One region of the Lysobacter sp. GCM10012299 genome, then DNA from elsewhere that is predicted to be linked to it. Evidence: riboswitches for the same ligand, from Rfam matches in the RefSeq annotation. Region 1 holds a riboswitch; the other holds the start of a gene.
The links. Region 1 has a riboswitch for cobalamin ahead of metE (5-methyltetrahydropteroyltriglutamate--homocysteine S-methyltransferase). Riboswitches for the same ligand answer to the same signal wherever they lie in the genome.
Positions count from the first base shown of each region.

Region 1 (3,401 bases):
GCGCCACCCTCTCCCGCCAGGGGAGAGGGTTTTCCTTCAAAGGATTTCCATGACCACCGACATCCGCCTGCTCGACCCCGGCTTCGACCTCACATTGCGGCCGATGCGCTACCCGCAGTTCTACGAGATGTACCGCGACGCGATCCGAAACACCTGGACCGTGGAAGAGGTCGACTTCTCGCTCGACGTCAACGACCTCAAGCACAAGCTCGGGCCGGCCGAGCGTCACCTGATCGAGCGCCTGGTGGCCTTCTTCGCCACCGGCGACAGCATCGTCGCCAACAACCTGGTGCTGAACCTGTACCAGCACATCAACGCGCCCGAGGCGCGCATGTACCTGTCGCGGCAGTTGTACGAGGAAGCACTGCACGTGCAGTTCTACCTGACCCTGCTCGACACCTACCTGCCCGACCCGGTCGCGCGCGCCAAGGCGTTCGATGCGGTGCAGAACATTTCGTCGATCCGCGCCAAGGCCGAGTTCTGCTTCAAGTGGATCGACTCGATCCAGGACATCCGTCGCATCGAGACGACGGAGCAGCGCCGCCAGTTCCTGCTCAACCTGATCTGCTTCGCCTGCTGCATCGAGGGCCTGTTCTTCTTCGCCGCCTTCGCCTACGTCTACTACCTGCGTTCGCGCGGCCTGCTGCACGGCCTGGCCTCGGGCACCAACTGGGTGTTCCGCGACGAGAGCTGCCACATGGCCTTCGCCTTCGAGGTGATCCGCACCGCGCGCAGCGAGCAGCCGGAACTGTTCGACGACGAACTGCAGCGCCAGGTCGTGCAGATGCTGGAGGAAGCGGTGGAGTGCGAGATGCAGTTCGCCCAGGACGTGTTGTCGGGCGGTGTCGCCGGCCTGTCGCCGAAGGACATGCGCCAGTACCTGCAGTACTGCGCCGACCAGCGCCTGGCGCAGCTGGGCATGCCACGCCATTTCGGCGCGACCAACCCGTTCGCCTTCATGGACCTGCAGGACGTGCAGGAAGTGACCAACTTCTTCGAGCGTCGCGTCTCGGCGTACCAGGTGGGCGTGCAGGGCGAGGTCGCATTCGATGCCGCGTTCTGAGGCGGCGGCGCCTCCCACCGAAGCGCGCATGACGGAGATCGTGTTCCCCGACCACACCAACCACCTGGGCACGCTGTTCGGTGGCCAGGCGCTGGCATGGATGGACAAGGCCGCCTTCGTCGCCGCCTCGCGCTATGCGCGCAGCACCGTGGTCACGGCGCGGTCGGAGCAGATCGACTTCCATGTCGCCGTGCCCAAGGGCGCGCTGGTCGAGCTGGTCGCGCGCGTGGTCGCCACCGGCCGCAGCTCGCTGCAGGTGGAAGTCGACATGCACCGCGAGGACCTGATGACCGGCGACACGCAACTGGCCACGCGCGGTCGCTTCACCATGGTCGCGCTGGACATGCACGGCCAGCCGACGCCGGTCCCTGCCCTGGTGCCATCTGCCGATTGACGCCTCCCGCCGGCGGGGCTAACGTTAGCGCCGTCGTGGTGATCATCGCTTCATAAAGATGGAGCGATGTGACAAGCACCGCCGGGCAACCGGTGGCGCCAGAGGGAATCCGGTACGGACACCCGTCCAATTCCGGAGCTGCCCCGCAGCGGTATATGGGAACGACCGCCATCCATGCACTGGGACCTTTGGCCCGGGAAGCGATGGCCAGTAGGTGAGGACGAACTCCTCGCGCCCACGAGCCCGAAGACCTGCCCCGACCGGAGAGTCCGCTCTCCGTCCGACCCCCGACCGCATGGCTCGCGCCTTGCGGCCGGTTCGCCCGCGGGGGCGAAGGTCGAAGGCTGGTCTTCTTCCGGCGCCGTTCGCGGCGTCGGTGCGTGGCCGTGCCCTCCTTCGTTGCCCTGCGTCATGCATAACGCATCGCAGGTACATCATCACCATGACCCAGGTAACCCATCTCGGCTTCCCGCGCATCGGCGCGCGACGCGAGCTCAAGCAAGCCCTCGAATCGTTCTGGAAAGGCCAGGCGACATCGGCGGAACTCCACGCAACCGCACGCGAACTGCGTGCGCGGCACTGGCAGCTGGCAAACGAGGCCGGCGTCGACACAGTGCCGTGCAACGACTTCTCCCTGTACGACCACGTGCTCGACACCGCCGTGCTGTTCGACGCCATCCCGCCCACGCACCGCGAGCTGTTCGAGGCAGACCCGCTGGCCGGCTACTTCGCCCTCGCCCGCGGCCTGCAGGACGGCCGCCACGACCTGCACGCGCTGGAGATGACCAAGTGGTTCGACAGCAACTACCACTACCTCGTGCCGCAGTTCCAGGCCGACCAGCGGTTCCGCCTGCGCGGTGACAAGCCACTGGCCGAGCTGCACGAAGCCCGTGCGCTCGGGCTGGAGGCACGCCCGGTGCTGCTCGGCCCGGTGTCGTTCCTCAAGCTGGGCAAGCGCGAGGATGGCGGCTGCCCGCTCGAACTGCTTGATGCGCTGCTGCCGGCGTATGTGCAACTGCTGCAGCAGCTGAAGACCGCCGGGGCGTCGTGGGTGCAGATCGACGAACCCTGCCTGGTGCTCGACCTGGGCGATGCCGATCGCGACGCCTATCGCCGCTCGTTCGCCGCCCTGTCCGCGGCCGACGTGCCGCAGATCCTGCTTGCAAGCTACTTCGGCGACCTGGGCGACAACGTGGACCTGGTCGCCAGCCTGCCGGTGGATGCATTGCACATTGACCTGGCACGTGCGCCGCAGCAGCTCGAACGCGTCCTGGCGGCGTGGCCCGCCGAGCGCGCCCTGAGCCTGGGCATCGTCGACGGTCGCAACGTATGGCGCACCGACCTGGATGCCGCACTGGCGCTGGTACGCACGGCCGGGTCGCGCGTGCGCTGGCTGGCGCCGTCGTGCTCGCTGCTGCACGTGCCGATTGACCTCGAGCTGGAGCGCAAGCTGCCACAGCCGCTGCGCGGCGGTATGGCGTTCGCGCGACAGAAGCTCGAAGAGCTGCGGTTGCTGGCCGATGCAAACGCAGGGGATGCTGCCGCCGCAACGGCAATCTCCAGCGCACAGGCGGCGCGCGCCGCGCATCGCAGTGCACCGGAGCTGGCCAATGGCAGCGTCCGCACGCGACTGGCTTCACTCTCTCCAGCGATGAGCCGGCGCAACACGCCCTATGCACAGCGCGCTCGACTGCAGCACGAGCGCCTGGCATTGCCACCGCTCCCAACCACCACGATCGGCTCGTTTCCGCAGCTGTCGCTGGTACGCAAGGCACGCGCCGACTACAAGGCGGGCAAGCTGGACGACGCCGGTTACCGGCAGTTCCTCGAGCGCGAGATCGACAACTGCCTGCGCGAACAGGAAGCCATCGGCCTGGACGTGCTGGTGCACGGCGAGTTCGAGCGCAACGACATGGTCGAGTACTTCGGCGAGCAGCTCGACGG
Region 1 covers NZ_JBHRZC010000002.1:727,220-730,620, reverse strand. Annotated here, with positions in the region: gene ACFOPO_RS07560 (ribonucleotide-diphosphate reductase subunit beta) at 50-1,063, shown strand; gene ACFOPO_RS07555 (acyl-CoA thioesterase) at 1,050-1,457, shown strand; cobalamin riboswitch at 1,524-1,731, shown strand; gene metE (5-methyltetrahydropteroyltriglutamate--homocysteine S-methyltransferase) at 1,900-3,401, shown strand, end outside.

Region 2 (3,401 bases), 200 kb from region 1:
GGAACCACTCGCGGCCCGGCTGGTTGTAGAACGCCACCGTCTCGTAATCACGGTCGAACACGTTCGCCACACGCGCCTGCAGCGTCAGGTCCTGGGTGATGGCGTATTCGGCGCGCAGGTCGAGCGTGCCGTAGCCACCGAGGCGGCGCGTGTTGGCGACGTCGTCATAGCGCGAACCTTCGCCGACCGCAGTCAGGCCGACGCGGAACGCACCGAAGGCGCGGTCGACGTCGAGGCGCGCACTGTTCTTCGCACGACGGGCCAGATCGTTGCCCTCGTAGAAACCACGGCGGTTCTCGGTGTCGAGGTAGCTGATCGCGCCGTTGATGGTCCAGTCGGCGATCGTGGTGTCGGCCGACAGTTCGGCACCCTGCATGCGCGCCTTTTCGACGTTGTTGGGCAGGTTGATCGCGGCGTCGAACGCGATCAGGTTGTCGACGTCGGTGCTGAAGGTGTCGAGGTGGACGTTGAAGCCGTCACCCAGGAAGGCCAGGCCCAGCTCCCAGGTCTCGGAGTCTTCCGGACGCAGGTTCGGGTTGCCGAAGAACGGGTAGTACAGCTCGTTGAAGGTCGGCGCCTTGAACGCGCTGCCGTAGCCGGCGGTGACGCGCCAGTTGTCGGCGAACACCAGGCCCCACGCGGCACCGCCGGTGGTGTGGCCACCGAACTGCTCGTTGTCGTCGCGGCGCACGCTGGCCTCGAGCGACTGCGCGCCGAACTTGCCCTGGTACTGCACGAACGCGGCCTTGTTGTCGCGCTCGTCCTGATCGTACTGCGTGCTGCTCTCGACGCTGTCGTTGAGCCAGTCCAGGCCGACGCTGACCAGCTGGTTGGCGGCAACACCGAAGTCGCCCTGCAGCGTCGCGCTGTCGCGGTCGGTGCTGAAGAAGTCGGGGAGTTTGACGCCGCCGAGGTAGCTGTCGGACGAGTCGACGTTGCGGCCCGCGGTCAGGTGCACGTCGACGCGGTCGGACGGGTGCCAGCGCAGCTTGCCGCCGATGACCTGCTGGACCGTCCTGGAGCCGTCGGTGAAGTCGCCGTCGAACTCGTTGTCGCCTTCGTTGCGCAGGGCGTGACCCTCGATGCTCCACTGCTCGGTCAGGTTGATGCCACCGCGCAGCGACAATGCATCCTTCTCGTAGCCGTCGCGGTCGGGCTGCGAGTCCATGGCGATGAAGCAGCCGGCGCCGTCGAACGTGGCCGGGTCGAAGAAGCCGTTGCAGGCGTTGATGCCGCTGGTGCGCGTGTGCTGGTAGTCGGCACCGAACCAGCCGCGGTCGTTGCTGCCGCCGAAGCCGACGCCGTAACCCAGCGTGTCGTTGCTGCCGCCGTCGAAGCGCACGCGCGGGGCGAAGGCCTGCTTGTCGCGACGGGTGAACACCTGGATCACGCCGCCGATGGCGTCGGCGCCGTACAGGCTCGAACGCGGGCCGCGGACGATCTCGACGCGGTCGATCATTTCGATCGGCAGGTCCTGGAACGCGGTCAGGCCCGAGGTTGCCGAGCCGACGCGGATGCCGTCGACCAGCACCAGCACGTGGTCGGATTCGGCACCGCGCAGGAACAGCGTGGTCAGCTTGCCGCTGCCGCCCTGGTTGGACATCGAGATGCCGGCGCGGCCGCGCAGCAGGTCCGGCAGCGAGCGCGCCTGGCTGTGGCGGATCTGTTCGGCGTCGATGACTTCGACCGGTGCCAGCGCGTCGTTGACGCTGATGGCGGTGCGGTTGGCGGTGACGATGACCTGGTCGAGGTTGGTCGCGTCCTGCGCATGGGCAAGCGCGGGTGCGGCCAGCAGGCACGCGCCGGCAAGGGACAGATTACGCAATTGCATCGAGGAATCTCCAACGCACGGCTCGGGCCGTGACGGGCAACTGGGACAGTCGCGAGGAGAGAGAACGAGGCTGCGGTGTGGGCGCACGGCGCCAACGTCGCCGCCGCGATGCCCTCCGCATCGCAACCAGGGGTGGGCACCGCCAATGAAGGCGCGTGACCCTGCTTCCAGGCCGGTCTCCGGACTCGCGAGTGGAGGACCGGCTTTGCAAGCCGTGCTCTCTCCGGCGCCGCGCCTTCCCGTGACATGCACAGTGGCGGATGCAGCGCTTGTACTCGCTTACCGTTGCGGGGGCAGTGCCGGAATGGTCCCTGCTGGGACGTCACCGGCTTCCCGTTTCAACCCGCCGGCAGGACGCCGCCGGGTCACCTCGAAGCGGGGCGCAGTCTACGCGATCTGCTGGGGCGGTGCTCAACCCTTGTCCCTTCATCCCCGTCCCACGGTCATCCCTGCCTCACCGTCATCCCCGCGAAGGCGGGGATCCATGGACGTAGCTTCCGCGTCCGCAGAGCCAGATGGGTCCCGGCTTTCGCCGGGACGACGGAAAACATGAGGGCCTGGGTCCCGGCGTTCGCCGGGACGACGCGATTAGTCCCTGTCTGCCGGCTCGTCCAGCAGCGACGGCATCGCCATCGTTTCCTCGGCGACCTGGGTCGTCGTCACCGGGCCGGCCGGCGGGCGGTAGCGCGGTGGCGGCAGCAGGGCGATGGCCGCTTCGGTCGCGGCAACCAGTTCGCCGCGGCGTTCGTCGGGAATCTCCTGCCAATGGCAGTCCTGCAGCGCGCCTTCGATGGCGTACAGCAGGTTGAGCGTCGGCTTGAAGCCGGCGCGCTTGACCCGCATGAACGCCTCGACCGTGCCGACCGCGGCCAGGTCCTCGCGCGAGCGCAGCCCCACCTGGCGCAACCATGCCGCCGACTTGGGACCGATGTTGCGCAGCTTGTCGCCGCCTTTTTCCCCGCTCTTGCCGATACTCATGCCAGCGACTCCACGAAGGCCTGGGCAATCGCTTCCAGGCCGCGCTGGTCGTCGGCATCGAAGCGGTCGAAGTGCGGGCTGTCCAGATCGAACACGCCGATCAGCTGGCCATCCCCCCCCACAAGTGGCACGACCAGTTCAGAGTTAGACGCAGAATCGCAGGCAATGTGGCCAGGGAAGGCGTGGACATCGGCGATCCGCTGGGTCTGGCGGGTGGTCGCGGCAGCCCCGCAGACCCCCTTGTCGAGCGGAATGCGGATGCAGGCCGGCAGCCCCTGGAACGGGCCGACCACCAGTTCGGTGCCATCGAACAGGTAGAAGCCGACCCAGTTCAGGCCGGGCAGGGAGTGGTACACCAGCGCCGACAGGTTGGCTGCGTTGGCCACACGGTCGCGTTCGCCGTGCACCAGCGCCCGCGCCTGCTCGAGCAACTGTGCGTACTGTTCGGGCTTGGTGCCGCTTAGACTTTCGCTGGTGAACATATCCGCCTCTTTCCCGCAGTCTACCAGCGAGCGACCGGGGAGCCGGTCATGAACAGGCCCCAGACTCGTACCGGCTGGTTCGTCACCGGCACCGACACCGGCATCGGCAA
Region 2 covers NZ_JBHRZC010000002.1:525,348-528,748, forward strand. Annotated here, with positions in the region: gene btuB (TonB-dependent vitamin B12 receptor) at 1-1,831, opposite strand, end outside; cobalamin riboswitch at 1,984-2,219, opposite strand; gene ACFOPO_RS06675 (TfoX/Sxy family protein) at 2,420-2,809, opposite strand; gene ACFOPO_RS06680 (GAF domain-containing protein) at 2,806-3,291, opposite strand; gene bioD (dethiobiotin synthase) at 3,340-3,401, shown strand, end outside.
Region 2: another riboswitch for cobalamin. It lies ahead of btuB (TonB-dependent vitamin B12 receptor); the one in region 1 lies ahead of metE (5-methyltetrahydropteroyltriglutamate--homocysteine S-methyltransferase).